4 regions of the Marinococcus halophilus genome follow, and region 1 is predicted to be linked to each of the others. Evidence: riboswitches for the same ligand, from Rfam matches in the RefSeq annotation. Region 1 holds a riboswitch; each other region holds the start of a gene.
What was found. Region 1 has a riboswitch for thiamine pyrophosphate ahead of tenA (thiaminase II). Riboswitches for the same ligand answer to the same signal wherever they lie in the genome.

Region 1 (8,051 bases):
ACAGTATAAAGCCGGCAGTAAACCAGACGTCCGTTTTTTTATAATTCATTTGCACATACCTCGTTCTTTTTCTCGAGCCGTCAAACCCTTTGGATTCCATCGCCAGGGCTGTTCTTTCTGCTTTTCGTACAGCCCCTGCCATCAATGGCACCCCTGCCTCTTTCCACTCCCGCATTCTGGGCTTTGAACCCATTCCTCTAATCTGCCGGGCTCTGCGGATTACCACCAGTTCTTTTCGAAGCTGGGGAAGAAAACGGTAGGCTGCCATCATTCCATATCCAATACTCGGAGGCATATGCCATTTTTGTATCAAACTCATCACTAAACTCACTGGAGAGGTGGTGAGGACAAAAAGAAGCGACCAGGAAGCAAACACCATCGCTCTTAAGCCTAGCGAGACACCTGTTTGGATATTTTCAAGAGCCACCGGCATGTGAAATACATAAAAAAGAACCGTAGCACCCCTTTCTTCAGGAAAAACCACCTGAAGCCATACAAAGCTGAAACCAAAAAGTGCAAACGGGAGCAGGAGTATGAGCAGCAGCTTTAACGGCACTTTTCCCAGAAAGAAGATGGCAGCAATAGTTAGCACCAGCACAGCAAGTGGATGCCATATATCATAAATGAAAATCATAAAGAAAAATACAGTGAAAAGGCTGAGCAGCTTCAGCGTTGGATGTACCCGCTGTAAAAAAGCGTCCCGGGTCTGGAGCTCTTCAAGCATGGCTGCCCCCTCCTAGGCGCATAAGCTGTACCGAAGGCAGCCGGACACCGATTTTTCCTAAGTCTATGCTGCCATCAAAAAATGCTTCTACACTCCCGTCGTAGACAAGCGTTCGTTCTGCCAGCGCAAGGACCCGTGCCGCTTTTGTATAAACCAGATCCATATCATGCGTCAGCCAGAGAACCGCTTTTCCGCGTTGCCGGCACTGCTCCAGCACTTCAAACAAAGCATCAGCATTTCGCTTATCAAGCCCAAACGTCGGCTCATCCAAAATTAAAATGGACTGGTTGTTTGTCACCATTACTGCCACTGAGAGACGCCGTTTTTCCCCCTGACTGAGCCGAAACGGATGGTTTTTCCGAATATGGCCGAGCTGAAACTGAATCAACAGTTCATTTGTCTGCTGAACAATATCTTCCTCGCACCATCCTGCTATCTCCATTCCGTAGCGTATTTCTTCTTCTACGGTCGGCGTTAGAAACTGGTGCTCGGGCTGTTGAAAAACAATCCCGAAGGTTTTGGCAATTTCGTACGGCTTCAGACCGGCTATATCTTGTCCGTTAACATACACGGTACCGCTTTTAATAGGCTCCCATCCGGTAAGAACTCGTGCGAGTGTGCTTTTCCCAGCTCCATTTGCCCCTACGACGGCAGTCATTTCTCCAGGGTAAAGGGAAAAAGACACGTTTTCGAAAACCGTCTGCATACTATAGGCAGAGGCCGCCCGTTCCACCTTCAGGACAGGCGGCTTCTGAGAAGGCTCACCCCCCTGTTTCGACTGCGGCAGAGATGCATGAACCTCGGCAACAGGGTAATCCGCTGCAAACACCTCCCATTCCCGCAAAGTGACGGGAAGAGCAGCTTTGGTTGTCTCCGTCTTTCTGAGCAACTTTTTTCCCGCTTCTGCAGGTGCAGGCAGCCACACTCCTTCTGCTTCGAGTACAGCAGCGTGGGAGTAAAATATACGGCCGGGGCTTCCATCCGCTGTCACCTGACCATTGCGGTTCAATACGACCGCCCTGCTCACCCACTCCATCACTTCATTTAGCTGATGCTCAATCAAAATTAATGTTTTATCAGGGGCTTCTGCAATACGGCCAAGAAGTGCGGCCACTGCTTCACGGCTTACCGGATCGAGCTGGGAGAGCGGTTCATCCAAAATCCAGATCTCCGGATTCACAGCAGCTATGCAGGACACAGCTATTTTTTGCTTCATCCCTCCGGAAAGCATGTCAATACGGGCGTCAATACAAGAAAGCATGCCTGTGAACTGCAAGGCTTCAAGCATCCGGCCTTCGATATCCTCCGCAGGTACGCGCAGGTTCTCAAGCGTAAATACAAGCTCTTCCCGCACTGTCGGCATGCAGAATTGGGTATCGGGATCCTGGAACAACAGAGCCGCCTCTCTGGCAGCCTCTGTAATGCATTTCACCGCTGGATTTTCTCCGAATACGTTCAATTCACCAGACACTTCTGCCTCTACTGAGCGCGGAAGAATTCCCTGAAGGGCCAGTGCCAACGTACTTTTACCCGAGCCGCTCGGGCCGAGCAGCAGCACGTTTTCCCCAGTACGTATTTCAGCCGAAAAACCCTCTACCGAAGGCTCAGCGTAAGGATATGCAATGGTTACATTCTCTGCATAAATCATACAGCGTTCCTCTGCTGCCCTTCCCGACGCTGGCGGCCAAGAGCAAAGCGGTCGAGAACGCCTGTTTTTACCAGGGCGTCTGTAAAGCTTTTCCCTGCCCACCCGGCTAAAAGAGCACCGCTTATAAGCATGGTTACCAGCATAAATACAACAACAGAACCTGCGTACTGACTGAATCCATAAAGAATATACTGGGTTAAAAATGCAGCAGACGTCCCTGCCATTCCGGCAAGCATTAATACCGGCAGACGAAAGATTCGGTAGAAAAACATGGCAAAAATAATTTCTGCGGCAATCCCCTGCGTGAAGCCGAGAACGAGCACTGCTCCCGCGCTCACAGACCCGGCCATAACTTCAGTGCCAGCCGCAATAAGCTCTGCCAGCAGCGCCGCTCCTGGTTTTTGAATGATATAGGCGCATATTACCGGAGCGAGGATCCAGAAGCCTGCCATCAGTCCGCCCCCAACTGGCCCGAGGACGCCCGTAACAATTTGTCCGAGCAGTACCCAAAGAAGATAAAGGACACCAAGAACAGCTGAAATAAATGAGATAACGACGATATCCCTGAGGTTTAAGCGTTTGTTTATCATTAAGCTTTTTTTCCGTCTGTTAATGTTCTGGCAAAGGGCCAGTCTTTTGCATGATACGCGTCCTCAAAAAACATATACTCGAGCTGGCACCCTTCCATAAATAACGTCCGCCAACGCTGCTTTTCTTCTTCTGTAGCTGTTTCTGCCAGTTCATCAAGGCGGTCAATATATTTGTACATTTCCCGCTCTTCACGGTCTCCGTAGAAACGAATCCAGTCGTTAAACGGATGGTCCTCGTTCGGATTCACTTCTTTCATCAGCCTTTCACCCACATACAAATACACCCACGGGCAGGCGAGCGTTACCGCAATCACATCGCCAAGTGTGCCCTTTTCAGCATGGTGCAGCATATGAAGCACATAATGCTGGGAAGCCGGGGCAAGCGCGTAGCCCTGCAATTCTTCATAAGCCACTCCCGCCTGCGCACATAAATTATGGTGCGGGTGCGTTTCACTGTTTAACACAAAATCAATGGTATCTTTAAACATGATCATGTCTTCTCTGGACGTGCATTTTGTTATCCCAATTGCTTTTGTCTTGATCATGGCATTTAAGTATTCAAAATCCTGCTTCACGTAATGGATAAGAGCTTCTTTTGGGACATCACCTTTCCCGATGCCCTGCACAAATGGATTTTCCCAGCAGGCTTCAAAAATGTGCTCTGTGTCCTGCCATAAAAGCTCTGAAAATTTCATTGTTACTTCCTCCTTTAAATTAGGAGGGAACCACTACGGGCAGTAAAGACCAATGGAGCAAAAAAAGCCACTCCATTGGTGGAGTGGCTTCGAATAAACGTCCGCTATTATAAAGCTGCTGCTTCTGATATAGACGTATTCTACCGTCTCCACTTTCCTACGCTGGCCTTAACCAGATCAGGTTCAAAGGGATTAAGGATAGTCCTTATCTCAGCCGTTACCGGCACCCCTAGCGGATTCCCTATTAAGTTGTCTACACTGTATCACATTATTTCAGAAAGTCAAAGCCCCATTTTGCCTTTACAAAATATGACGTTAACGTTAAGGTTATATCATGAAACTTAACAGGAGGGTGATGCATGCTGTACAAAATTGAAGAAGCCGCTCAAACCACAGGCTTAACGAAACGTGCAATACGTTATTATGAACAAATTGGTCTTATATCAGCACCAGAGCGTACAGAAAAAGGAACCAGAGTGTACGATGACCAGGATATTGAACGTCTGCAGAATGTAGTAACCGCAAAGGAGGTTCTTGGGTTTTCTCTTCAGGAGCTGCAGCAGTATCTCGATTTGAAAGAGCAGGTAAAAACAGTCTATAGCCACTACCAGTCGGTACAGGAAACGACGATGCAGCACGAGGATTTGAAACAAATTTCTGATAGCCTTCAGGCCCAGATTGATATGCTCGACCAAAAAATCAACCAGATGACAACGTTTAAAACGGAAATGGAAAATCTGAAAAACCAAGCTGACAACGTATTATCTTCATTCAATAAGGAGAAGTGACTGCTTTATGAATATTCAAACCAGGGCACGGTGGATTACGATCTTCGCCACATTTTTAGCTTTTATGGGTATCGGCGTCGTGGACCCCGTCCTTCCTTCCATCGCGGCTTCTATCGGTGCTTCTCACTGGCAGGTGGAGCTGCTTTTTACGTCCTATATTTTAGTGATGGCCTGCATGATGATTCCTGCCGGGATCCTTTCGAGCCGGTTTGGTGATAAACGGCTGATGAGCGCCGGGCTTTTGATCGTTACAGCCTTCGCCCTGCTTTGCAGTGTGGCGGGAGGCATTACTGAACTGGCCCTTTTTCGCGGCGGCTGGGGGCTTGGCAACGCTATGTTTTTCGCCACTGCTATGACCCTGTTAATCGCTCTCTCGAGGAGCGTGGAAACAGCGGTAGGTATGTATGAGGCGGCAATTGGCCTGGGCCTCGCCGGCGGTCCGCTTGTAGGCGGCCTTCTCGGGGATCTATCCTGGCGTGCTCCTTTTTTTGGTACAAGTCTTTTAATGCTTATCGCTTTTATTTTAGTTATCTTTTTCGTCCATCCGCCCGCTCCTAAAAAAGCTAAAGCTACGGCTGGATGGCAGGAGCTTCGTCATCTTTTTACACACGGGCCGTTCATTAAGGGTGCGCTTGCCGGCATGTTTTATTATTATGGTTTTTTTGTCGTGCTTGCTTACTCCCCTTTAATTTTATCTTTAACTTCTATTCAAATCGGTCTCGTCTTTTTTGGATGGGGATTATGCCTGGCCTTCGGCTCGGCTGTTTTATCGAGAAGGCTTGAGAGGCGGTTTACTCCTGTGAAATTACTGCCGTTCACCCTCTCTGCTTTTATTTTAACGCTTTTAGGATTGTTTTTTGCGTCCTCCTCAGTATTAATGATTATGTTCATCGTACTTTCAGGATTATTTTCCGGCCTGAATAATTCTTTATTTACCAGCCATGTAATGGAGCATTCGCCTTACGAGCGCAGTATTTCTTCTGGAGCATATAATTTCCTTCGCTGGCTTGGCGCTGCTTTTGCACCGGTCATGTCGGGATTAATCGGTAATTCATTATCAGCCCATCTTCCATACCTGGTCGCCGGTGTTCTTGGCGCAGCAGCTTTATTGTTTATTGGATGGAGCAGAACAGATCTGCAAACCGAACAGACCGAAGCTCCAAAAGCATAAAAAAATCCCTGCAGATATTTCTGCAGGGATTTTTTTATGCCCGGTTGGCTACAGTCGTTGTTTCCTGATAAAAGCGTTCAAATTCGGCTACGACATTATCGAGAAAATCAATTGTGCCCTGGTCCGTTAAGTTTCCGTTTTCGTCCATTTTTTCATGCACAGCTCCAATAAGCACTTCATTTCCGGGAAGTACTTTTGCACTCATGCCCGGAGCGCTCAAAATCTGGCGCAGATGCATCTGCGCTTTCACGGTGCCCAGGCCGCCAAGAGAAGCTCCCACCAGCATGGTTGGTTTGCCGGCAAAGTCGTAATCGACCCGGGAATTCCAATCCAGAGCATTTTTAAGCACGCCGGAAATTGAACCATTGTATTCCGGAGTTGCAATAAGTACGGCGTCCGCTTCACGTACAGAACGCTTGTACTCCTGCACATAGTCCGGAGCATTGCTTTCCTCGTCCTGATCATAGTGCGGAAGATCGCGGATATCTAAAATATCAATATCCATGATGTCGCCGTAACGGTCCTGCATGTACTCCACTAATTTTCCGTTAAAGGATTCCTGACGGATACTTCCTACAATAGCTGCTACTTTCATTTGATCTTTCATCCTTTCGTGTTGAACTTCATTTATATATCATACACACACGTTACCGGCTGTTTCAAGTTATCTGCTTACTTTTTGTAAGTGCCTGATGCAGAGCTGTATCCTTTTCCTGTACACGCGTGTGCCAGTATTCTCTGTCCCAGTCGGCAAGCTGTTCATCTTCGACAGCCCGCTCCATATAAAAGGAAAATGATTCCACTTCTTTTAACACAGACGAATCTCCCGTTTTCACGAGCATCGTCAGTGCTTCCATGCAGGCTGCCATCACCGAGATATCTTCCCGGCCGTACAGTCTGATCTGGTAAAAGCTTTTGTATAAATACTCTCTAAAGGGCTTTACAGGCATAAACAACCTCAGTTCATCCTGCTTGTCGACAAAGTACTGATCATTTCTGTGTTCATGACTGAGTTCGGAGAGCAGTGCCCCAATACGGTTTATACAATTGGCTGCTGTATGTGGATCATTAATCGCCGGAGAAATGGCCCGCAGCGCTATCTCTACAATTTTCTGCATGGAGAATTCAATATCCTGAACATTGCTTCTCTCTTCTCCTACTAATACAAAACCTCTTAATATTTTTGGGGATAAACTTTGCTTTGACCAGTAGCGAAATAATGGCTCGCCCTGATGAACATAAGCTCCTACCTGAAACAAGCATTCGACGACGGCTTCCTCCTGCCTGGCCCAGGCAATCAGTTCAGGCATCTTCACCATATTGGTGTATCCCGACCGTTCAGCATGAACGATTGTTTCTTCATCGTTCCGGAAATTGCCGTTCCATTCGCTGAAGCTGTTTACTCCAGAATATGTATATGCATCCTGGATCACCCTCGAGGCATCGGACCGTATGTGGCTGATCAGATGATTGACCTGCAGCCACTGGGTGGAGTGATAAATAAAGATTATAAAAAAGGCCAGACAGCCAAGCGCCACAAAAACTGTCAGCATAGGCATCAAAATTTGGTTATTACCTTCGCTTGAAAAAAGCAGCATGTTTACCAGGGTGAACAATACCCCAAATGTAAACACCCCGAGCGTATGCTGTGTCGTCGGGCTTTTCATAAAATCCTGCAGGGCTCTTGGCGTGAACTGTGTAGCGTACGTTGTCAAAACAACCATAATCGAAGAAAAACTGATAGTGGTCAGCGTCAATAATGCAGTAACCAACGCGCTGTACAGGGAAGTAGCGGTGTTATTTTCTACGAGCAGCATAGAAGGCACATTGTTGTACACAGGCCGCAGCAGCTGCTGGTCCATAATAGAAGTACCTATTACTATAATTAAACTAAGAATGCCGTAGCAGCCTGGAACGAACCAAAACTTGTCCCTGACCTTTACATACCATTTCTGCTGCTTCATGATTTTCCTCCATTTCTATCGTGCAATTCCGCAATTATAAAGGAAATCACCAAACAATGCATTTCTTGTATGAATGTTTTACAATGGTATTTGATACTGAATAAAAGGAGACAGACGATGGTAACGTTGAAGACAGAACGAGAAATTGAGCTTATGCACGAAGCTGGGAAGATTCTTGCCGCCTGCCATAAAGAAATCGCCAAAATGGTCAAACCAGGCGTCACCACAAAACAAATTGACGATTTTGTCGAAAAATTTCTGGCAGAGCGCGGTGCCACTCCTGAACAAAAAGGCTTTCAAGGATACAAATACGCAACCTGTGCCTCCATAAATGATGAAATCTGTCACGGCTTTCCAAGAGCCCGTCCTCTTGAAAATGGTGATCTCGTTACAATTGATATGGTAGTGAATTTAAACGGGGCTCTGGCGGATTCTGCCTGGACCTATGCCGTTGGTGACGTAAGCAGTGAA
Region 2 (8,051 bases), on a different contig from region 1:
GTCATTCTCTTAACGGCGAAAAATCAAATCGAAGATAAAGAACAGGGATACGCATCGGGCACCGATGACTACATAACAAAGCCATTTGAGAGTAAAGAATTATTATTTCGCATTCGTGCCGTTTTACGGCGATATCAGCAAGTCGCCCAAGAACGAATTCAGGTGGGACGGACACTCATTAACACCAAAACGTATGAGGTCAGCATCGGTCATCGAGCCTTGCTCCTACCGTTGAAAGAGTTTGAGTTGCTTGTTCAGTTAGCTAGCTACCCCAAAAGAACGTATTCCCGGGAAGAATTAATAGAGTATATTTGGGGTTCCACATTTGAAGGAGATGAACGGACCGTCGATGTCCATGTCAAACGATTGCGAGAGCGTTTCCGTCGGTTGGATCCCGGTTTTGATATTCAAACGGTTCGCGGCATTGGGTATCGCCTCGAGGTCATCGAATGAAGACCCTTTATACCCGGGTCGTGCTCACGACCCTCGTCGTCATGGCCGTTAGTTTTTTTATCGCCTTTCTCGGAACCAATATGTACTATCATTATCAATTAAAGCCGGAGAACGATGAACGTATCACGCAGACCGCTCAACAGGTTCAACAGTTTTATGAAAATCATCCGTCCATCAATGCCCAAACGTATTTTGAACAGGTGGGCGACACAGGGTTTCAAGTTGCTTTATTTACTTCTGCTGAGGAGGAAGGACGTTTTTTTGGATCATCGTTTCGCTCGTCCACCCTTTCTCCCAAGAACATCGAGAACGTCCTTGCCGGTGACACGTATCATGGCGTCAAAAATCATCCGTTTGGCCCGTTGGTTACAGGCTTTTTTGATAATGAGCTGACCAATACCGTTGGTGTGCCGGTGGAGGTTCAGGGCGAGACGTATGCGATGTTTCTTCGTCCGAATATCGAATACCAATTGGGCGAATTCCGATACTTTTTAGCCTTTCTATTTGGAGGGATGGTTGGGATCAGCGTTTTGTTAGTCCTCATCAGTACACGCTATCTGGTTCGTCCGCTTGTAAAGCTCACGGAAGCTACAAAACGTATTACTAAAGGAGATTTTTCTCCGCCCGTGCCGGTTCAACGCCAAGATGAAATTGGTCAACTAGCACGACAGTTCTCGCAAATGAGTCGAGAATTAGAACAACTAGAATACATGCGTCAGGAATTTGTCGCTAATGTTTCTCATGAGATTCAATCCCCTCTTACCACCATTCAAGGAATGGCGGCAGAGTTGGAAAATGATCAGCTGTCGTTCGAGCAACAACAAATGTACGCGAGCACTATTCACCAGGAAAGCCGGCGACTGTCATCGCTGGGAAAGCAACTGCTAATACTGGCATCGTTGGATAAGGAAGAAGAACGACTGGCGGTTGCCCCCTATGCGCTCGATCAGCAGTTAAAAACCATGGTTCAATCCATGGCTTATCAATGCCAGGAAAGACAGATTTTTGTCGATATCGACGTTCCTCCAACGATCATTGAGGGGGATGAAGTCCTTCTGTATGAAGTTTGGATGAATTTGTTTGCAAATGCCATCCGTCATTCGCCGATGGAAGGGTCGATATTTATCCAGCTGGAGCCTCGTTCAACGGACGTGGTTGTGACCATTCAAGATGAGGGGCCTGGTCTTTCGCCTGAGGTGTTGCCATTTATCTTTGAACGATTTTACCGAGCCGATAAAGCTCGAAGTCGATCGTATGAAAGCAACGGTCTTGGCCTATCGATCGCCCAAAAAATTGTGGAACGTCACCACGGATTCATCAGCGCGTCGAGCACGGAAGATCAAGGAGCTACGTTTACCGTGGTTCTTCCATATACTCCTTTCGATTCGTAATTCATATTGCGTTCATCTTTCTGGTTTACGATAAGTACCAGAAAGCGAAAAAGAAAGGAGTTCATCATGTTTTTAGCCTGGCGTGAATTAACCTATGCCAAATTACGTTTCAGCCTTATTGGATTGGTCATCTTTTTATTAACGGTATTGGTGTTATCGATTTCAGGACTGGCGCAGGGATTAGCCTCCGACAATGCTTCCAGCATGCAATACATGGATAAGCAAGCCGAGAAAATAGTGCTCGAAGCTGAAGCCGACAAGCAGTTATCACGTTCGGCCCTTTCCGACCATGATTTGGAGATATTACAGGATAGACCTGAAGCTCATTTATTGAGTCTTCGTCAAGGAACGGCTCAAAGTCATGGAAAGGAAGTAGATGTCGCCGAAATGTATATGGACTTAAGCAGCGACCTGGCTCCTTCAGTGACCGACGGCGAACTTCCTGCCGATGATACTGAAGCTGTGATTGATCATTCCGCCAAAGAGGACGGCCTCCGCCTAGGTGATACGCTGGAGCGGCCGGACGGTACAGAAGTAACCATTAGTGGATTTACAGAAAACCAGCGGTACAGCCATACGCCGGTGCTGCACGTTCGGGATTCTGCCTGGAAGCAAGGAGAGCTTCCGATCAGTGCGGTCATCTTAGACCATGCACTTCCGGAGCAAGTGAATGATCAACTGCAGAATGCTGAAGTCATGAATATTCGTGCTTCTTTTGAAGGCATTCCCGGTTATACTTCCGAGCAGACGTCGCTTCAGACCATGATCGTTTTTCTATTTCTCATTTCGTCCATTGTATTGGCGGCTTTTTACTACATTATGACGATTCAAAAGCTGGCCCAGTTTGGGATTTTAAAAGCTATTGGGGCAACCTCTAAAACATTAGGAATATCATTGATCCTACAGGTTCTGCTGCTCACGACCGTCAGTATCATTGTCGGTGTAGCAGTCACGGCAGGAATGGCTGCCGTTTTACCGGCAGCGATCCCTTTCTCCTTGTCTTTAGGAACCGTCCTATTGTTGGCGGGGCTCTTCTTATTCGTCGCGTTGTTGGGTTCTCTATTATCCTTGGTCAAGGTGATTCGCATTGATCCGTTGAAAGCTATTGGAGGTGGTCAGGCGTGAATGATGTATTAACCATGGAACAAATCGAATTTCAGGCTCAAGCCGATCAGCAGCCTATTGTTCAACACATTGATATCGCTTTGCGCCCCCAGGAGTTTGTGGCTTTAACCGGCCCGTCCGGATCGGGCAAAAGCACCTTGCTTTCCATGGCAGGAGCCTTGCTTCAGCCAACGTCAGGAGCGCTATCGATTAATCAGACAGACGTTCTGCGCTTAAATTCTCAAGAAAAAACGAAGCTTCGTTTACAGGACATCGGATTTATCTTTCAATCAGCTCATTTGTTACCTTATTTAAAAACGGCGGACCAGCTTCGCTATGTTGGCAAACTTGCGGGTCTGACAAAGCAAACCATGGATCAACGCATCCAACGACTGCTTCACATGCTTGGGCTCGAGCATCGGCAGCATCACTTTCCCCGGCACTTATCTGGCGGAGAACAGCAGCGTGTCGCGATTGCAAGAGCCTGGATGAATGATCCTTCTTTAATTTTGGCCGATGAGCCAACGGCTAGTTTAGACCGGGAACGTGGAGAACAGGTCGTTCAAACACTTCGCCATCAGGTCAAGGAATCGAATAAAGCGGCTATCATAGTAACTCATGACACCCGCTTGTTTGCTTACTGTGATCGAGTCATCTATTTAGACAATGGGCAAATTGATCATGAGGATGCCTCTGTCGTTCTATAAATAACGTCCATCCCCTTCTAGGGTAGCTTTCTTGGGGGATGGGCATCTTGTACATAGTCAAAAATAAAAGATTTTTTATCTGTGATTCTAACAAAATCAATGTCTTAAAGTTTTAACTTCTAGACAATGCCCTGAACACCCCGTTTTTATAGCCAAAAACGGGGTGTTTTCTGTCTAAAAGTTCGTCTATATGATCAGAAGTTATTTCGTTTTATTTTAATACAATAAGTAGTCTTTTTTATTGAAATAATTGTTAACCTTTTTTATTATTTAGTTTACAATACAGAGCCGCCTGTATATACTAATGGATAAAGGAGGGAGTCTATGATTCAATCACGACTACACGGCTTTGTCTTAGCCGCATTATTTGCGGCTCTGATGATGATTGGAGCGAATATCACATCCATTGCTCCTATTTTTGTGATCGGCGGGGTACCAATTACGCTTCAAACAGCGGTTTGTCTATTATCCGGTCTGCTACTTGGCAAAAAATATGCGCCGCTGGCCATGGTTTTATACATGCTAATTGGCCTCGCCGGGATGCCGGTATTTGCCCGTTGGTCAGGGGGGCTTGATGCTATCATCTCACCGACATTTGGCTTTTTGCTTTCCTATGTTCTGGTAGCTTATGTGGTAGGTGTTCTGTCCGAACAAAAACGTTCACTCGCAGCCTTTAGCGCAGCAGCGCTTATAGGCACAGCGCTCAACTACCTAGTAGGGACGAACTGGATGTATATGGCCTACGAATGGTGGTTTGCCGCACCGGGTGGTTTTTCGTATACGACCGTCTGGTTGTGGATGCTCGCGCCGATGCCGAAGGATATTCTATTAGCTGTTGGAACTGCCTGGTTGGCGCGTCGTCTTCTGCGTATTTTGCGAAAAACAGAACGAGGAACAAATTCATCAAAAGGAGCTGCATAACCTATGGGAACATTCTGGATTGAACGGGCCAAAGAAATACAACAAGGAAAACATCTAACGCGGGAGGAAGCAGCTGCCTTTCTGAAAGAGCCGCGGGAACTTCTGCTCGAACAGCTGGAAGCGGCCTACGTGCTCCGCTCGCATTATTATCAGAACCAGGTAAAATTAAATATGATCATCAATACAAAGTCCGGGCTCTGCTCGGAAAACTGTGGCTACTGCGCCCAGTCGATGGATTCCAAAGCGGTGATTTCCAAATACCGTATGATGCCTTCTGAAGAGATCGTGCAAGGGGCTCGGGAGGCGGAAAAGCGCGGAGCTGGGACCTACTGTATTGTGGCAAGTGGCCGCGGGCCCTCAGAAAAAGAGCTTCGGATTGTGGAAGAGGCAGTCGGAGAAATTAAAGCCACGAGCCAGTTAAAGGTATGCGCCTGCCTGGGAATTTTAAAGGAAGGCCAGGGCGAGCGGCTGAAAGCAGCAGGCGTGGATCGTTACAACCATAACGTTAACTCCTCGGAGCGTTTTCACGATAACATTGTTACCACGCATACATACGAAGACCGGACGGGAACGGTGAATGAAGCCATCCAGGCAGGCATGTCCCCCTGTTCCGGATTGATCGCCGGAATGGGTGAAAGCCATGAGGATATTATCGATGTATTGTATGCCTTAAAAGAGATTGATGCTGATTCCGTTCCGGTGAATTTCCTTCATGCGATTGAGGGTACCGCTTTTGAACACCAGCCAGGACTCCGGCCGGAAGAATGTCTTCGTATTTTAGCGCTTGCCCGAATGATTCTTCCTTCGAAAGAAATCCGGGCAGCCGGCGGGCGCGAAGAGAATTTAAAAAGCATGCAGCCGCTTGCGTTATATGCCGTGAATTCGATTTTCCTGGGAGATTATTTAACTACGCCGGGCCAGGCGTGGAGAAAAGACCTTCAAATGGTTGAAGATGCCGGGTTTGAAATCGAAGATAACGCATTCACTCGGAGTGCTGAAATGTATTCCCAATGAGCATATAGCTGGTCTCCTGCTCTATTGTTGCAAAGGAACTGCTCCCTCTTTCTTCTGTTTAGAGCTGAAAGTAAACTGTTAAGGCTTGTCGTGCTGCAAGGGAAAAACTAGCAAAGGGCTATTTCGACAAAAAGCGAATATCAAGCGCGAAACCATTGTTCTTCCATAAAAGACGAATGCTTTAACTATTTATCGGTAGTTTCGGAGAGATTCGAGAGTTTTTCCACCATGAGGGCTTTATATTATTGGTAGGTTTTCACCCCCATTTAACGGTACGGTAAGGGTAATAAGGTTCTTGGGGTGTTTAGGGTTCATCAGGCAGTATTTGAAGAAATTATTTATAAGATACTGCGATTTTTAAAGTATATTATAATGTCCCAGGAAAATTGACAATGTATATCTGCATGTTAAGATAAGTGAAAGTTTAATCACATATTGTTCCACTAGGGGAGCCATCTGACGGCTGAGAAAAAAGATCCTTTTAAACCCTTGGAACCTGATCTGCGTACAAGCAGCGGAGGGAAGTGGAGTTGTTCAGAGGCATACGTGTATGTTTATCCGACGACCACTCTCAAGATTCGAGGGTGGTCTTTTTGTGGTTTCAAGCATTATTGGTGCGATAAAAGGAGGCGTTGATCATGGCATTGACCTATAACGAGCTCAAACGAAACATCGAACACTTGATTCACCAAGAAAGTTTTTCTAATGAAGCATTTACCATAGCTGCAAAAGAGCTGTTTTCGTTTCAATATCAACACAATCAAGCTTATCGGACATTTTGTCGTAAGCGTCATTTTCACCCTAAATCGATCGAACATTTCAAAGAGATCCCCCCTGTACCGATCCAGGCGTTTAAGGAAGCAGCATTAACCTGTTCCACCGAAAACGAAATAGAAAGAGTTTTCATGACGAGTGGGACTACTAACCCTCATAAGCGCGGGAAAAATGCTCATAGAGATCTCGATATTTATGATTTGTCTTCGAAGAAATACTTTAAAGAAACCATGATGCCGGATGAGCATCAAATGAAAATGATTGTCTTGTTTCCTTCAGAAAAAGAATGGCCGAATTCATCACTTGCTCATTATCTTCAAATTATTAAAGAAGCATTTGGAAATACACAAAGCGAGCATGTGGTATGGGAAGGAAAATTCGATCATAAAAGGTTACTTTGCTTGCTGCAAGAGGCAGAAACGAAAAATGAACCCGTTTTTGTTCTTGGAGCGACTACTTACTTTCTGTCCTTTTTAGAGCGGTGTAACGCAAGCCACCTTTCCTTTCATCTTCCAAAGGGCAGTCGAATCATGGACACAGGAGGAATGAAAAGCTCGCCGAATAGGATGGATATTTCGGATGTTAAACAGCAGCTAAGTCAATTATTTGGTCTTTCACCAGAGGTTTGCGGGAACATGTACGGAATGACAGAATTAAGCTCCCAGATTTACGACCCATTGTTCGACGCTAAAGGTAAAAAGGGATGGAAAAAGACTCCACCCTGGCTAAAAACCATTGTGGTAGATCCAGAAACAAAGATTGAAAAACGAAAAGGAGAGCCAGGGGTTATTGTTCATTATGACCTTGCCAACATTAATTCTGTCATGGCTATCATGACCGAAGATACAGGGATCAAGGGAGAAAATGAGCACAGCTTTTATTTTTTGGGTAGAGTCGAAGGAGCAGAAGCTAAAGGCTGTTCGCTAGCTATTGAAGAATTTTTAACAGCTTATCAAGGAGACTTTCACTCATGAGTGTGCTATATAAAGCCGGTTTTATCCCCGACCATATGAATGGGGAGCTGACATATTCGAGATGGACGTTTAAAAATCACGGCAAAACCGCTCAAGTGGATGTTCCTGTACTCAAAGCTTCCCAAACTACTAGGCTTGGTACTTCACTTAAAAAGCAGCAGCAATCATTTAGCAGCCACCATCGAGTAGACGAAATTGTTAATGTGCTTGATCAAGTAGTGCAGAAATGGCTTGATCCAGCTGACAAGTTTCGTCGGATAGCCGAAGAGGCACTTCCGGTCATTACGGGGTATGATCAAAACATGATCCGTTTATTTTTGTCCCGTTACTTACGCCGGTTCCGAAAAGAAAATCTGCAGCGATTTCTAGAAGAAGATTTTTCGAACCCTTTAGTACTCGATGAATTCCGTCCACGAAAAAGCGGAGGCCTGACCCGAGCTTACGGCGCAGAACTGCTGACGTATATTTTTTCCGGCAATGTTCCCGGCGTGCCTCTCTGGAGCCTAATCGCCGGAATGTTAGTAAAGTCAGCCTCGATTGGAAAATTTTCTTCTGCCGAACCCCTTTTTCCCAGTTTATTTGCTCAGTCTATTCAAGAAGTGTCCCCCGAATTGGCAGAAAACCTGGCCATCGTTTGGTGGAAAGGAGGAGATTCTACTGTAGAAGAGAGCGTTTTTCATCAATCTCAAGTCGTTGTCGCTTATGGGAATGAA
Region 3 (8,051 bases), on a different contig from region 1:
TGGTATTACCACCGGTCATTTTGAACATGAAGCTTTTTACAATGAACGGCTCGGACGGATCGAAATGCATTTGCGCGCTGAAAAGCCTTCCCTGTTCTCGATTGGCGGGGAAACATTTACGATGCGTGCCGGCGAGACTATCCATACAGAAAACAGCCGGAAATTCACTCCGGAGGAATTCACGCACCTGGCCCGCCAGTCCTCCTGGGAAGCCAATGACTGGTGGACCGATGAAAACGAATGGTTTGGCGTATTTACGCTTTCCCCTCGACCATAAGTAAAAGCCCCCGGTCTGCCGGGGGCTTTTTCATGTCTGCGGCCAGCCTTCCAGCCGGTACGCCATGTCCCAGAATAAATACTCAAACCGGGTGGTCGTTAAGAATATATTTTCAATCTTTCTTTTTTCTGCCTCGGGTTTGTTTTCTGCCGTGCGGTCGAGCATACTGATGCCCCAGTCCGCGAGCTGCTGAAATTCGTCATCGCTGTACATCTGTACCCATTCACCGTACAGTTCATGCTCCAATGCTCCCGGCCACGTACTGAGCTTTCTTCCAATTTCTGCGTAGCTCCACATGCACGGAAGCACAGCCGCAAGCAGCTCAGCCAGGCCGCCATTTTGTCCTTCGTGCAGCATATACCTTGTGTATGCAAGGGTTGTCGGGGCCGGCTCTGCCTGTTCAAGCTCCTGTTCAGTGATCCCGAACTTTTTTGCGTACTGGCGGTGCAGGCTCATTTCCTCATTCATGGTCACATCCATCACCTTCGCAAAAGCCCCCATTGTTTCAACGTCTTCGGCTTTAACAGCGCCAACCGCAAACAATTTCGCATATTGCACGAGATAAAGATAATCCTGAACCATGAAATAGCGAAATTTTTCCTTATCAAGGGTCCCCTGGCCAAGCTCTTCCACAAATGGATGTGTGTGATTCTGCTGCCATACCGGAAGCAGCTTTTCCTTTAAATCGTGAGTGAATGACATTAACCTCGTCCTTTCTATTCTTTTAGAGTATGTGACCATTTATAAACAAAGGACAATACTATTTTTGTGAATGTAACCAGCTGTTCCACCTTTACTTTTTCATCGACTGCGTGTGCTTCTTCAAGCGTCCCCGGACCAAAAATGGCAGAGGGAATGCCTGCATCCGCCAGCCACCCTCCGTCTGTGACAGTAGGAGAAGTATTAATTTCTCCTGATTCATGGGTGATTTCTTTAAAGGATTCCAGCAGCTGCAGACTGCCCGGGTGGTTGCTCTGAACTTCCAGGGAAGGGAATATTTCGCCTCTGTCTTCTATCATCGATTCTCCTCCCCAAATAAATGTCGGAGGATTCTCCCGAAGCCACGGGTCAGCCTCAGCCACTTTACGGAGATGATTTTCGACTTCTTCAGCCGCTGTTTCATGGATCTCATCCGGATAAAAATGGACCGTAACCCAAAGACTGCATTCATCAGCTATAAATGCAGCATTTCTTCCTCCCTCAATGACTGCCGGGTTAATGGTATTCGTCCCAGGCTGAAACCCCGGATAAGTTTTTCGTACGGCCCAATCTCTTTCTAAACTCTGCAAACCCTCGATAAGTATCATCATTTTTTCAATAGCACTTGCCCCGAATTTTCCACCTCCGGCATGAATCAGATTCCGGCGCATGGCGTCATGATGTATCTGCTGGCTTTTCACAGTGACCCAGCCTGTAATAACGCCTCCCTGGCCCTGAATATTAAGATTGCTCGTATCTCCTACGAGTGCATAATCAGCAGTATATCCCCTTCGGCAGCATTGAAGTGTACCGGCCTCACCTACTTCTTCACCCACTACCGATTGCACAATAACGTCGCCAGGCAAATCAATTTTTAGTTCATGTAAAATATCAACAGCTAAAAGTATGCCTGCAAGCCCGCCTTTCATATCAGCTGCTCCTCTTCCGTAGAGCCATCCGTTTTTCACTGCCGGATCGAAAGGATCAAAACTCCACTCCTTATGTGATACCTCCGCTACATCTATGTGTCCATTCAGAATTAAGCTGTTATACCGGTTCCCCTCTTTTCCGGTTTTTGTGCCTACTACGTTGGGATCTCCGCTAAAAACCTCCCATTTATCAACGTCCCACTGACGCTGCTGCAGATAATCCGCTATAAATTGTTGAGCATTCGCTGTATTACGGGCCGGGGGCGCCATCGTATTAAATCGTATTAAGTTTTTGGCTAAGTCGGTTAATTTCTGCCTGCGTTCTTCCACCAATCTTTCCCAATTTGGTTCTTCCATAAGCCCCTCCTAGTTTTTAACCTATATAAAAAGCCGCTTCTTTTAGAGAAGAAGCGGCATAAATAACCGGGGTGTTCCTTCTTTCTTCCCTCCGCCAGTACGATCTGGATCAGGTGCCAAGGGTCAAGGTACTTAAACCTTTCTCAGCCATCAGGCTCCCCTAGAAAGCATTAATTTCTTATTATTCAAACATATTTTGCAAAATGCTGCAAATAAGCAGGAGCGTGAAGAAGCCCTCCAGAGGGTATAATACAAGTATACGAAGGGAGCGTGATGAATCCATGAAAACCACAAATACCGACGTATGCATTGTTGGGGCAGGTCCCGTAGGCTTGACTGCTGCCAATACCTTAAGAGCACTCGGCATCCGCGTCCGGATTTTAGACAGAAAAAGCTCTATTTCTCCCTTTTCCAAAGCGTTCGGCATCCAGGCGCGAACTCTTGAAATGCTCAATCTGATCGGAGCGCTCCGTCCCTTTTTGAAGGAAGGCTTCCCCATTACTGATGCGGCTGTTCAGCCGGAAGGCAAAAGACCTTCCAAAGCCTCCTTTGCTTCGCTCGATACCCCGTTTCCCTTTATGCTGATGCTTCCGCAGTCAGATACGGAGCATATTTTAAAGAAACAGCTCCGGGAGGTCGGCCAATTTATTGATTGGAACACCCACTGCAAACGGATTACCCAGTACAGTGACCACGCAGAGGTGGAATGCGCCACCGAAAATGGACACGAACTAATCCGCGCTTCCTATGTGATCGGATGTGACGGGCCTCACAGTACAGTCCGTGAGAACATGAACGTCTCCTTTCCGGGCGGCAAGCATGAAACAATCTATTTTCTGGGAGACGTCACGGTGGAAGGACTTTCACTTTCCAACGATATCTCTACATTCATTACCGAGCGCGGCGTAGCTGCTTTCTTTCCCTTCCGCGATGAAACGTACCGGGTAATCACTATCGACCACGCCGAACAGAACCGTGAACACCAGGATGATCTCCCTCTTGAGGATCTTGAAAAAAGCGTGCGGCGTATTACCCAGCAGCCAGTGCATTTCCCCCATGCTTCCTGGCTGTCCCAATTCGGAACGTCGCATCATCAGGCAGACGCCTATCGTGACCACCGGCTGTTTCTCGCCGGGGACGCTGCCCACCTGCACAGCCCATTTGGCGGCCAGGGAATGAATCTCGGCATGCAGGACGCGGTCAACCTCTGCTGGAAATTGGCGTGGGTGCTGCGTGGCCATTCCCACCCTGCCCTGCTCGATACGTATGAAGAAGAACGATACGTAGTCGGACGCAGGACTATCCGAATGACAAATACGGCAATGCAGGTGATGACCCGCTCCCATACCCTTATTCCACGCCTCCTGGCGAACCCTGTAAGCATTCTCAGCAAAAGCAGTTCGCTGCAGCGCCAACTGACCCAGCGCCTAGCCAATATTGACATCAGCTATCAGAACAGGGCCTCACTTGCGAAATTCCAGCACCAGGGAGAAATGATTCCGGCCGGCTCCCGGGCTGCTCCGGCACGTGTTCTTACCACGGAGGGAGAACACGCAGACGTAATGGATTTTCTGCACATCCAACAGTTTACCTGCCTGTTTTATATCGAAGACGAGCAGGAGCTCCATCAGCTCGACGAAAGCATTCAGGAGGTGCGCCGGCAGTACGGGCCTTCCATTCTCATTCTCGTTGTTCAGCGCAAGGGCATACTCCGGGCCTCAAAGCCGAATATCCACCACCTGTTTGATTACCGCCGCGACCTTGCTGTCAAATGGAAACTTCCAACGTTTTCAGCTGTGCTCATACGCCCGGACGGCTATGTTGCTTTTGCCGAGCAACCGGTACGCACGGGACGGTTGATGAGAAAAATTCACACCGCCTTATACCAATAGCTTCCTCCACTCTAATTCTGTTTTTCGGCCGGCTGTGGATAATTTTCGAACGCATACCAATAGATGTCCACAAGCCGGTTCTTCCATTTAGTAAATTATTTATGAGCAGTACCTTCAATCGAAGCAGGTGCTTCGATTTTTTATGTTTTTCTTTCGTAAGTCCCCGTTTATGCTGCTGAAATAAGACGATAATTTTTAGGCGGTACCGAACCCTGTGGATGAATCTGCTCCTGGCCTCTTTACTTTCTGATTTAAGCTGAAAACCATCCCCATTGTGTATATGTCTGTGGACGGTTTCGTCAGTTTTCTTCTTCTGCCCGTTTCCAGCAGAGAGCCTCTTGTTCGAGCTTCTGCACAACGATGTGCTTTTCATTCATATATTCTGACGGACTGTGCGGATACTGGGCAGCCGCCTGTTTTTTAATGCATTCATATTCCTTCTCCTTTGTCGGGAAAGAACGTAAATAATCCCGGAGGGCTAGGTGACGCCCACTCCCATCGCTTTTCTTTTCAAACACGTGCACGTGAAATCGGCGAACTTGTTTCCCTTTATAATAAAAAGCCCTCCCCGCGATACCGTGCTCTCCTTTTCCCGTATATCCGAGTCCTTCAAGACGATCCATAATCCACCACGAAAGATCAGAGGTTTCAATTAAAATATCGATAATCGGTTTTGCCGCAAGTCCCGGCACACTTGTGCTCCCTATATGAAAAATATTATTTTATGCTTCACCGGTTTCGAGCTCCAACAGCTTTTGCTCATGGAGAAAATAGTCCCGCCACTCGCTTTTCCACGGGACGATTTGTATCGTTCGCATTGGATCACTCCTTAAAAAATCTTTGCTCTGTATAAACAATAGCATAAAAAAACTGCCCTGGATTCCTCCAGGACAGCTGCTTGTTCTTACTATTCGGGAATGTATGGCAGGTCCTTTGTTTTCGGTACGTTGATGACATGCGGCGTCACGTAGCCGAGAAGACCTTCCTTTCCGTATTCGCGGCCGATACCGGATTGCTTGAACCCGCCAAATGGATAGCGGACATCGAGCCCCTGCACAGCGGCGGTATTGATCATCGTTGTGCCTGCTTCAATGCGGGCTGCCACTTCGATGGCATGGTCTTCTTCTCCCCATACCGAGCTTGTGAGGCCGTAAATGCTGTCGTTCGCCATTTCCACCGCTTCCTCCACCGTGTCATATGGCACAATAGGCACTGTCGGCCCGAACTGTTCTTCTTTCACAATGTCGTCCTGCTGGTCAGCGCCGAGCACCAGGGTTGGCTGCAGAAAGTAGCCCTGTTCAAACAGTTCGTTATCTACAACATGGCCTAACGGAATGACATCAGCGCCCTTTTCAGCCGCTTTATCCACAAGGTTTTTCACAAAATCCAGCTGTTGTTTGTTGTTGAGCGGCCCGGTCGTGACCTGCTCATCAAACGGACTGCCAATTTTCACCCATTTATTGGCTGCCTCCTGATACTTTTCCACAAACTCCTTGTACAGGGAGCGTGGCACATAAATACGTTTGGCAATCATGCAGATTTGGCCGGCGGTCAGGAAATTGGAGATGACCATGCGGCGCATTGCGCGTTCATCGTTTACGTCAAAGTCCGGCAGCACTACAGCGGCGTCATTGCCGCCAAGCTCGAGTGTCATATCCTTGATCGTATCCGCCGCTGATTTCATAATTTTCTTCGCTGTTTCCGTGCCACCGGTAAAAGCTATTTTATCCACATGTTTATTGGAAGTAAGCTCTACGCCGACTTCCGCTTCGCCGTGCACGAGGTTTAGCACCCCGTCCGGAAATTCTTTGGCAATCAATTCAACCACCAGGCTGACCGCATGCGGCGCAAATGGACTCGGCTTTGAAATAACCGTATTTCCAGTTAGAATCGCTGGAGCTATTTTGATCGTAGACAGGGCGATCGGGTAGTTCCACGGGCTGATCGCCGACACAACGCCAAGCGGTTCCTGGCGGACAATTGTCTTGCCGCCTTCGCCTTCATCCACCTGGTCAGCTATCGTTTCTTTGACCGTCTGGCAGGCATACTCCATCCACATGATTGAAACCGCCATTTCCCCGTGGGCGTCATAAACTGGCTTGCCGTGTTCCTCCGCTAATACCTCAGCGAGCTCCGGCGTACGGTCTTTTAGCATTTGAATTACGCGCTCCATCCGCTCAATTCGCTCGTCCACCGGTACTTCCTTCCATGCAGGAAAAGCAGCCCGTGCTGCTTCGATGGCTTCAGCCGCCTGCTCTGTGGTCGTTTTCGGCACGTAGGCCACGATTTTTTGTGGATCGGCCGGATTTTCTCTTTCCATGTATTCGTCAGCATCGACCCTTTTTCCGTTAATCCATGCATATAATGTTACTGATTCGTCTGCCATTGCCTAGCTCCCCCTTAGAAACATTTTTATCTATCATTCATCGTAGCCTGCACCACGTGATTATTCAACTATTTCGCTGAGGCAGCTGCAGGCGTTACTTTTTAATGACCTGTTTGGTGCCGGGAACCATTTTGCCTTTACACATCGGGCACTCTTTTTCAGTAACATCAGGCGCTTCAGACAGACGTATCCAGGCCGGGCACATCGCTTCTTCACAGACGAGCGCATCGATGGTTTCCGTTTCCTGCTTTTCCCCGGTATGTGTTTCCCCCGGAAAGGCTTCGAGCAGAAAGCGTGATACTTCAACCTCCTTGCCGCGGTAAAACGCCGGGGAGCTGATGCACAGCTTCTTTTTCGCCCGCGTGATCGCTACATAGGCGAGCCGCCGTTCCTCCTCCAGTGCCTGGGTCTGCTTGTTTTCCGCTTTTTCACCGTATAAAAGGTCCTTCATCCGGTCAGCCTTTAGCGCAGAATCATGCGGCATAATCGTTTCCGAAGCGCCGATGACATATACGACCGGAAACTCCATGCCTTTGGCCCGGTGGATTGTCATCAGCGACACATGGTTCGCGTCGGGGTCCTTCTCCCTCTCTTTCATTTCGCGGAACGTCCGTAGCATGTCGTCGACAAAATATACAAACGACGACACGCTCTCAAACCGCTTGGCTGAGGACTCCAGCTCGTCGAGCGTTTCTTTTAACGTTTCCTTTTTCATGCTCACCTGCTGCTCATCCGCCTCCAGATAGCCGTCGTAAAACTGGCGGCGCATTTGCCGGATCGCCGTTTCCGGGCGTTTTTCCTTCAGTTTCTGGATCATGCTCTGCCGCTCCTCCACCTTTTTACGCTGAAACGGGCGGATGCCTGGCATCTCTGTTAAATGAAGAAGCGGTTCGCTGCGGGGAGAAAATATCTCCTGCTCTTTAATGTGGCGCATGCCGCGTTCCCGGGAAATAAATAACGTCGGCACGACCTCGGGCATCGCCTCTATCAGCGTCGGATTCAGGCTCAGCCGCAGATAGTCCATCATAGCTTTCACCGGCCACTGCTCATAAAACATCTGGTTGCCGAGGGAATGGTGCACAAACGGAACATCCTGGGCTGTCAGCTGCTCAAAAATCGCACGGCTGACACTGATTGTCCGGTGCAGCACGGCCATATCGCGCCATTCGCATTCTCCCTCTGCCACCGCCCGCTTCATGTCCGCCACCACCTGCTCCGCCTCCTCATCAGTGGAAGCCGCCCGGAAATAAAACGGAGACGACGCTTCCGCATTCATGACCTGGAGGGTTTTGGTTTTCCGCTGTTTATTGTGGCGCACTACTTCGTTCCCAAGACCGGCAATTGCCTTATGGGAGCGGTAGTTGACGTCGAGCACAATGGTCTGTGCTTCCGGGTATTTCTGGTCAAACTCCAGAATAAATTCGTGCCGGGCCCCGTTAAACGAATAAATCGTCTGGTCATCGTCCCCCACTACGAACAAATTGCGGTGCTTTTCCACGATCATCTGCACG
Region 4 (8,051 bases), on a different contig from region 1:
CATACAGCGTATTCTTCCGGGCGAGGATCATTTATTTTCGAAGGGGCTTCCGATACTTATGAAAGACGTTAGAAGCCTGCAGCTTTAGCTTTTTTAATCCCTTTGTCTTCCAGATTCTAAAATCTTAGCATCACCATGAGTGAATGGAAAAATCCAGGTCCTTCTTCAAGTGACTCTTCATTAACCACTCTGCCTGTTCTTCTTCGTGATTTCGGATCGCTTCCAGTATTGCCTCGTGTTCTTCAATCAGGCGCGGCCTCTGATGATACACCACTGTTCGGCGAAAAAGAAAAATAACCGACTGCATCCGGTCGATCGTGTCGATTAAGACATCATTGTTACTTGCTTTGACAATAATGTCATGGAATTCTTTGTTTGCTTCCATAATTTCCTCAGTTTTTCCCCTTTTAGCAGCCTCCACGCATTGCTGCAGATCTTCAATCTGATCAGGGCCCATATAACGGGCAGCCTGGCGGACAGCATAACCTTCAAGTAACATCCGCACATCAAACGTGTTCATCAAATCTTTAATGGTTGGATTGATGACGCGTTTATCTTTAATTAATCCTTCCTCTTCAAGCTTGCGCATGGCGTCTCTCACCGGCGTCCGGCTGACCCCCAGTTCGTCCGCAAGCTTTACCTCTGTTAATTTTTCCCCACGTTCATATTTTTCCTCAAATATGGCATCCCTGATTTTTTCATATGCTGCATCCGAGGCGGTGTACTGCTTCATTGTGTCGTCCCTCTTTCTTCGAAAATCTCTGTCATTATTATACCTATTTCCTGATAAATAAAACAGCTAATTAGTTGATGTATACATAAATATAAATAATGTGTACAATAATATTTATTGAAAGCCTATCATTTAAAAATAAGTTTTTACCCAATTATCTAATCGAAGGAGCGACATTATATGAATATTGGACAAATTGGTTTAGGTATTATGGGAGCACCAATGGCCGAAAACCTTTTGAAGGCTGGGTTCGCGCTGAAAGCTTTTGATATTCAGCCTTCAGCCAAAAAACGGGTGACAGAAGCAGGAGGGGAATCCGTCGATGCTGCCGGGGAAGCAGCCAAAGACAGCGACATTATTATTACGATGCTTCCGACAACAGCCATACTCGATGAAGTAATAATAAAGGATATCCTCCCGGTCATAAAAAAAGGGGCAATAGTTATTGATATGAGCTCCGTATCTCCAGTGGATTCCAAACGTTGGGCGGAGAAGCTTGCGGAAAAAGAAGCAGCCTTTCTGGATGCCCCGGTAAGCGGCGGCGAACCAAAAGCGATAGATGGGACGCTCTCCATCATGGCCGGCGGGGATGATCACTCCTTTGCTGCTGCTTACCCGGTTCTGCGTGCTGTGGGAACAGATGTCACCCATGTTGGCGAAGTCGGCTCCGGATCGACAACGAAGCTTGCTAATCAAATATTAGTAAATGTGACGATGGCTGCCATGTCGGAGGCAGTGCTCCTCGCCTCTAAAGCAGGGGCGGATATTGATAAAGTATACGAAGCTATCCGCAATGGTTTAGCCGGAAGCAGTGTCCTTGACGCAAAAATACCGAAGATTCTTGAACGGGACTTTACCGCAGGCGGACGAATTGATATTAATTTAAAGGACCTGTCCAATGTACTTCAAACAGGCAAATCGCTGGGGGTTCCGCTGCCGCTTGCCTCCGACGTGGCTGAAATGTATGAATCCATGGTTGCTCATGGCAAAAAGTCCGACGATCACAGCGGCGTACTCCAGCACTACGAAATGCTTGCGAACTACACTGTACCACAAGGAGGTAAACACAGGTGACACAGATAAGTAATTATATTAACTCTTTGCCTGCGTATGATGAAAATAATGTCGATGCTTTCTTTACGGAAGCGGCCAGAAATATGCCTCACAAAATTATTTCCCTCGACGATGATCCGACAGGTGTGCAGACAGTTCACGGCGTGCCAGTGTATACAGACTGGGAGGAGTCAACTATCCGTGAAGCGTTTGATGACGAACGACAGCTGGTGTTCATTCTTACAAATTCACGCTCTTTCTCTGAAGCCGAAACTATTAAAGTGCACACGGACATCGCAGAGCGTATAGCGCGTGTCTCTGAAGAAAAAAACCACCCGTTTCTGCTGATCAGCCGGGGCGATTCCACTCTTCGGGGGCACTATCCACTCGAAACAGAGGTATTAAAAGACACCCTTGAAGCACAGACAGGAAATACGGTCGACGGAGAAGTCCTTCTTCCCTTTTTTGAACAGGGCAATCGCCGTACTGTGGGCGACGTGCACTATATTCAGCAGGGAGAAGCATTTGTACCCGTGGCAGACACAGAATTTGCCAAAGACCGGATGTTTGGATTTGTTTCGAGCCACTTAGGCGAGTATATCGAAGAAAAAACGAATGGAAGGTACAAAAAGGAAGACGTTATTTCTATTTCTATCGATGAGCTCCGGGCTCTGGACTTCGAAGCGATCGAGGCTAAACTCGAAGAGGCATCTGCATTCCAGAAGATTGTCGTGAACGCTGTCAGTGAAACGGATGTTAAAGTCTTCTGCACTTCCCTGTTTCGTGCCGTTCAAAACAGGAAAAGCTTTTTATTCCGGACAGCCGCCACGTTTACAAAAGAAATTGGCGGAATCACCCGCAAACCTTATTTAGACGCGAATGGTCTCTTTCGTGAGGAGAGTGACAATGGCGGCCTGATTATTATTGGTTCCCATGTTAAAAAATCCACAGAACAGCTCGAAGTCCTGCAGCAATTAACTAATATACAATTTGTGGAATTTCAATGCTCTTCAGTGCTGGCCGAGGAATCGTTTCAGGCGGAAACCCGCCGTGTTCAACAAATAGTGGATGACTCTATCACACAGGGAACTACGGTTTGCGTCTACACTTCCCGGGAACGCCTTGATTTAGGGGAGCACAGAAAAGAGGAAGAACTGGCACTGTCCGTAAAAATATCCGATGCTGTAACAAATTTTGTAAAAAATGCTGCTCATCAGCCGGCGTTTGTGGTCGCTAAAGGCGGCATTACGTCAAGCGACGTGGGAACGAAGGGCCTGCTCGTAAAAAAAGCAGAAGTTCTCGGGCAGATCGCCCCTGGCGTGCCCGTCTGGCAGACAGACGACAAAAGCCGGTTTCCGGACATTCCGTATGTAATCTTCCCGGGAAACGTAGGGGAGCAGGCTACGCTAAAGCATGTGGTACAAACCTTACAGGGGCAAATATAAAAAAGCACCGGCGGAAGTTTAGACAGGCCCGCCGGTGCTTTATTTGGTTTATCTTCCAGAAACTCCGTCCAATCGGCTCCGCAGATTTCTCGCCGCCTCCTCCGGTGCGTCTGCCAGGCTGATGGCAGAAATCAGTGATACTCCGTCAGCCCCCGCTTCCACAATCTCAGCAGCATTTGAGACATCGATGCCGCCGATTCCTACAATCGGGAGCGTAATTCCTTCCGCCCGGAGCCGGCGGATGCCTTCAAGGCCCACCGGGGCTTTGGCGTCTTCTTTAGTGTCCGTCGCAAACATCGGTCCTACCCCAAGATAATCCGCACCGTCCGCTGCGGCCTGGTGCGCTTCTTCAATAGTGCGCACGGATACTCCGATCACCATCCGCGAGGGACAGCGTTCCTTGACTTTGGAAGCCGGATCATCCTCCTGTCCGATATGGATCCCGTTTGCTTCGAGCCGGATCGCCATGTCCACATCATCGTTAACAATAAATGGCACATGAAATTCGGCACACTTCGCCTTCAATTTTCGACCGAGCTTCCATTTTTCTTCTTCAGGCAGGGCGCCCTTTCCCTTTTCACGAAACTGAAAGCAGGTAATGCCGCCCTGAAGAGCTTCCTGCAGTACCTGTTCCGGCTCCCGGCCGCCCGTATTGTTGCTTCCCATAATAAAGTACAGCTTCAGCATCTGCTTCTCCATCATTCCGTCCTCCTACGATTCCTGTTTGACGCGAATATAGTGGCGCAGATCCATTTCCTGCGTTGCGTGAAGAGCGTTTAATAATTCAATTTGAAACGAGCCCGGGCCTTCTCTTGTCGTTAAACTGCCTGCGATTTCCGCTGCCGCACCGTAATAGGCAAGCGCTGCTGCCACCGCTCCAGCAGAATGCTGCACGGTTAAAAATGAAGCTGCGACGGAGCTGAGAAGGCAGCCGGTACCGGTAACTTTCGTGAGCAGCGTATGCCCATTCTGTACGATAAATACCTCTCCCTGATGGGCCACCGCGTCCTCTACGCCGGTAACGGCTGCTATTGCTTCAAATCTTCTTGAAGCTTCTTTGGCAATCTTCGAATTATCTGCTTCCCCCGAGGCATCCACACCCTGGACAGTTCCACTTTCACCAAGCAATGCAGCCATTTCTCCCGCATTAGCCCGGATCAGTGCCACATCCAGTTCTTCGAGAAGAGCAAGTGCCGTTTCTGTTCGGTAAGCAGTAGCTCCTGCTCCTACTGGGTCCAGAACAACGGGAATGCCTTTTTCATTTGCCGCTATGCCGGCCATCCGCATTGCCTTCACCTGTTCACGGTTCAGTGTGCCAATATTGATCACGAGGGCATTCGCCGCCTTGGCCATTTCTGCTGCTTCCTCCGGTGCATTTGCCATTACCGGGGAGACTCCCATGGAGAGCAGCCCGTTTGCAGTGAAATTGGTTACTACCGTGTTCGTAATATTATGAATCAGCGGGCGCGTTTTCCTTACTTCCTCGAGCAGTTGTATAACTTCTTTTGCTTTCATGCCAATCCCTCACTTTTTATTTTAATAGTTGATCGAGTGGCACACGCGCGCCCCAGTGATTAACGGGGCCGTTGCCTTTACCGATTTCAAGGGAATTCGAAATTGCATTTGTAATATATTCTTTGCTTTCCTGCACGGCTAAATAAATAGACTTGCCTCTTGCAAGCTTCGCTGCAATCGCGGCTGATAAAGTACAGCCGGTCCCGTGCGTGTGCTTCGTATCCGTCCGGGGGGAGCGAAAATAATGAATATCTCCATCAACATACAAAATATCGACCGCGTCTTCTTTCATATGGCCGCCTTTAACAAGTGCTGCCCGGGCCCCTAACTCATCGACGATTTTCTTTGCTGCTGCTTCCATGTCTTCAAGGGTGTGCACCGGAAGATCTGTCAGATTTGCTGCTTCCGCCATATTCGGCGTAACGACCGCCGCCGTAGGGAGGAATTCACGCTTCATCACTTCGAGTGTTTCTTCCTCAGCCAGGGAGTCTCCGCTTGTGGCAACCATCACGGGGTCGATGACCACCGGCAGTTCGTGTTTTTTCAGCATATTCACCGTGGTCCGAATCATTGCCGGTGTTGCAATCATACCGGTTTTGATCGCGTCCGGCATGATGTCATCAAATACGGAATCCAGCTGGGCCTGAAGCAGCTCAAGGCTCATGTGTTCCACCTGCTGAACGCCGGTCGTATTCTGTGCAAGTACGCTCGTTATAGCAGACATCCCATAAGCCTCGCACTCCTGGAATGTTTTCAGATCAGCCTGAATGCCAGCCCCGCCGGTAGGGTCTGTGCCGGCAATTGTTAATACTTTCGGTACTTGTGGCATACGTTACATCCTCCTTTACAGGAATCCTGCCCAGGTTCAAAAAAAGCTCACTCCCTTGAAGAGGGAGTGAGCTTTGGCATATACGTACGTGTAGTATAAAACGAAGCTCCACTTCCCTACGCTGGTACTACCCAGATCAGGTTCAAAGGGACCAAGAATCGTTCTTGTCTCAGCGCAAGCGCCCCTAGCGGATTCCTTACTATTTTTCTTAATCGTACGTGACACCTAGTCCTAATGTCAATTTTTTTCATCATCGCTGGTATTTTTGTTGTGGTCCTGATCATTGGAGGAACGGCTTCGTTCCTGTTTATCCGAGTTACCGACAATACGTTCGAGAAGATGAAGAATTTCATCCCGCGACAAATCCTCACGCTTTTTATCTTCTACTTTCTCCGGTTCCCGGCTATCTTCTGTATTTTCATCCTTTGGTGGTTCTTCTTCGGCATGTTGTTTTTCAGCTTCTCGCTCTTCCTGCTCTTTCTTCTCCCGTTCCTTACGCCGTTCTTCTACTTCCCAGCCGTACATATAACCTCCGTCCGGCATGGCGAATTTCTTATTCATACTTCGAGTTTCTTTTGTAAACAGCGTATAAATCGTCGGAATGATAAAGAGAGTAAGGAATGTACTGCTGATCAAACCACCGATGACCGCAATACCCATCGGCTGTTGGATTTCCGAACCTTCTCCAAATCCAAGGGCAAGCGGAAGCACACCAAGAATCGTCGTAAAGGCCGTCATTAAGATTGGGCGTGACCGTTTTTTCACGGATTCAATTACTGCCTCTCTTACCGGCATGCCCCGTTCCACGAGTTGATTCGTATAATCCACGAGCACGATAGCGTTGTTTACAACGATACCTGCAAGCACAATCAAACCGATGAACACGGTAATACTTAGCGGTGTCTGAGTGGCAAACAGGCCAAGCATTACCCCGATGACAACCAGTGGTACGCTGAACATTACCACAAATGGATATTTAAATGACTCAAACTGACCGGCCATCACGAGATAAATGAACACAACGGCCAGCAGGAAGGCAAACACAAGACTCTGAATACTATCATTGAGCAGTTCCTGTTCGCCGGAGAAATTTAAGCTCGTCGCTGCACCGGTATCAACGTCGTCAATCGTATCTTCAATGAGCGTCGAGGTTTCATTCAAGCTCGTTCCAGTGCCATACGTAACGGTAAATTCCGTACTCCGCTCCTGATCGAGCCGGTTAATGACTGCCGGCCCCTGACCTTCTTCAATCGTGGCCACATCGCTTAAACTAATATAGTCCCCCTGCGGAGTAGAAAGCTGCAGGTTTTCAAGATCTTCCTGATTTTCCAGGGAATCCTCCGCATACTGCACGTTGACGTTTAGTGGCCCTTCATTATCCGTCTGAATCGTCGTCGCCACTTCACCGCTTGTTGTGCTGTTCACTGTCTGAGCTATTTCAGCAGGTGTCAGTCCATTGTCCTGGGCTTCGTCCTCATTGATCTGCACCTGAATCTCCGGAGCAGTTTCTTCATCCGACGTTTCTACGTTCCGAATGGTGTTCTCGCTCTCCAGCTCCGACTGCACAGCCTCTACGTCCTCAGCCAGCCTCTCTTCATTTTCATTGGAGAGCGTAAACTCTACAGAATTTGCTTCCCCACCGCCGATAGCCGCAGAAGAGGAAAGCGAAATGTCAGCCTGTTCGTCCGTATTTTCCACATCGGATTCAATTTCTTCAATCATTTCTTCTGTTGATATATCACGGTCTTCCAAGTCTTCCATTGTAACTGTAATAGAAGCTTCATTGGATCCGGAGCTGCCGCCGCCTCCGGCTGCAACTCCGCTGCCGCCCGAACCGACAACCGCCATATAGCTTGCGATCTCGTCCTGATTTTCAAGTACACTTTCAATTTCGTCTACTGTCTCTCCCGTGGTCTCCAGATTGGTGCCGTTCTCTTTTTCAACATCAATTGTGAAAAAGCCCTGGTCCGTAGTCGGAATAAAGTTGACCCCGGTCTGGGCAATGCCTCCGGCGCCGCCAATAAGCAGGAGAATTGTCAGGATCAGAGCGACAGCCCGGTGGCCAAGCACCCAGCGGATCGAGCGGTCCAGAAATCTCATTGGCCGGGACTTTTCACGTTTTTGCTCCCGGTCTTCCGGCAGGGGCTTCAGCACCCGGCTTGCAATCATCGGAACGACCGTTACAGCTACAAGAAGGGACGCAAGTAAACTGAAGGCTACTGACAGGGCAAAGGCCTGAAATATCTCACCAACAATACCGGAAATAAAGACAATCGGTAAAAACACGGCAACTGTCGTCAGTGTCGAAGCCGTAATCGCCCCGGCCACTTCTTTTGTACCGTCGAGAGCAGCCCGTTTAGGGAGTTTTTTCATTGACAGATGCCTGTAGATATTTTCAATAACGACAATCGCATTGTCGACAAGCATCCCAATTCCAAGGGCGAGGCCGCCCATTGTCATTAAGTTCAGGCTCACA

Region 2: linked by a shared signal. The riboswitch ahead of B5066_RS00600 (LuxE/PaaK family acyltransferase) and the one ahead of tenA (thiaminase II) in region 1 are both predicted to bind thiamine pyrophosphate.
Region 3: linked by a shared signal. The riboswitch ahead of B5066_RS05330 (acetylornithine deacetylase) and the one ahead of tenA (thiaminase II) in region 1 are both predicted to bind thiamine pyrophosphate.
Region 4: linked by a shared signal. The riboswitch ahead of thiD (bifunctional hydroxymethylpyrimidine kinase/phosphomethylpyrimidine kinase) and the one ahead of tenA (thiaminase II) in region 1 are both predicted to bind thiamine pyrophosphate.

Annotation. Positions count from the first base shown of each region.
Region 1 covers NZ_FVZD01000006.1:932,172-940,222, reverse strand. Annotated here, with positions in the region: gene B5066_RS10850 (energy-coupling factor transporter transmembrane component T family protein) at 1-724, opposite strand, end outside; gene B5066_RS10845 (ABC transporter ATP-binding protein) at 717-2,372, opposite strand; gene B5066_RS10840 (ECF transporter S component) at 2,369-2,962, opposite strand; gene tenA (thiaminase II) at 2,962-3,657, opposite strand; TPP riboswitch at 3,795-3,898, opposite strand; gene B5066_RS10830 (MerR family transcriptional regulator) at 4,017-4,445, shown strand; gene B5066_RS10825 (MFS transporter) at 4,453-5,616, shown strand; gene B5066_RS10820 (NADPH-dependent FMN reductase) at 5,651-6,211, opposite strand; gene B5066_RS10815 (DUF2254 domain-containing protein) at 6,276-7,580, opposite strand; gene map (type I methionyl aminopeptidase) at 7,698-8,051, shown strand, end outside.
Region 2 covers NZ_FVZD01000003.1:76,608-84,658, forward strand. Annotated here, with positions in the region: gene B5066_RS00570 (response regulator transcription factor) at 1-453, shown strand, start outside; gene B5066_RS00575 (sensor histidine kinase) at 450-1,844, shown strand; gene B5066_RS00580 (ABC transporter permease) at 1,911-2,969, shown strand; gene B5066_RS00585 (ABC transporter ATP-binding protein) at 2,966-3,655, shown strand; gene B5066_RS00590 (biotin transporter BioY) at 3,980-4,576, shown strand; gene bioB (biotin synthase BioB) at 4,580-5,590, shown strand; TPP riboswitch at 6,026-6,130, shown strand; gene B5066_RS00600 (LuxE/PaaK family acyltransferase) at 6,229-7,338, shown strand; gene B5066_RS00605 (acyl-CoA reductase) at 7,335-8,051, shown strand, end outside.
Region 3 covers NZ_FVZD01000005.1:592,179-600,229, reverse strand. Annotated here, with positions in the region: gene egtD (L-histidine N(alpha)-methyltransferase) at 1-277, shown strand, start outside; gene tenA (thiaminase II) at 308-979, opposite strand; gene B5066_RS05330 (acetylornithine deacetylase) at 994-2,262, opposite strand; TPP riboswitch at 2,332-2,434, opposite strand; gene B5066_RS05325 (FAD-dependent monooxygenase) at 2,544-4,154, shown strand; gene B5066_RS05320 (GrpB family protein) at 4,454-4,861, opposite strand; gene B5066_RS05315 (aldehyde dehydrogenase family protein) at 5,062-6,540, opposite strand; gene B5066_RS05310 (ATP-dependent helicase) at 6,635-8,051, opposite strand, start outside.
Region 4 covers NZ_FVZD01000005.1:668,307-676,357, reverse strand. Annotated here, with positions in the region: gene B5066_RS05740 (alpha/beta hydrolase) at 1-88, shown strand, start outside; gene B5066_RS05735 (GntR family transcriptional regulator) at 131-733, opposite strand; gene B5066_RS05730 (NAD(P)-binding domain-containing protein) at 914-1,807, shown strand; gene B5066_RS05725 (four-carbon acid sugar kinase family protein) at 1,804-3,231, shown strand; gene thiE (thiamine phosphate synthase) at 3,280-3,933, opposite strand; gene thiM (hydroxyethylthiazole kinase) at 3,943-4,746, opposite strand; gene thiD (bifunctional hydroxymethylpyrimidine kinase/phosphomethylpyrimidine kinase) at 4,763-5,575, opposite strand; TPP riboswitch at 5,672-5,771, opposite strand; gene B5066_RS05705 (efflux RND transporter permease subunit) at 5,813-8,051, opposite strand, start outside.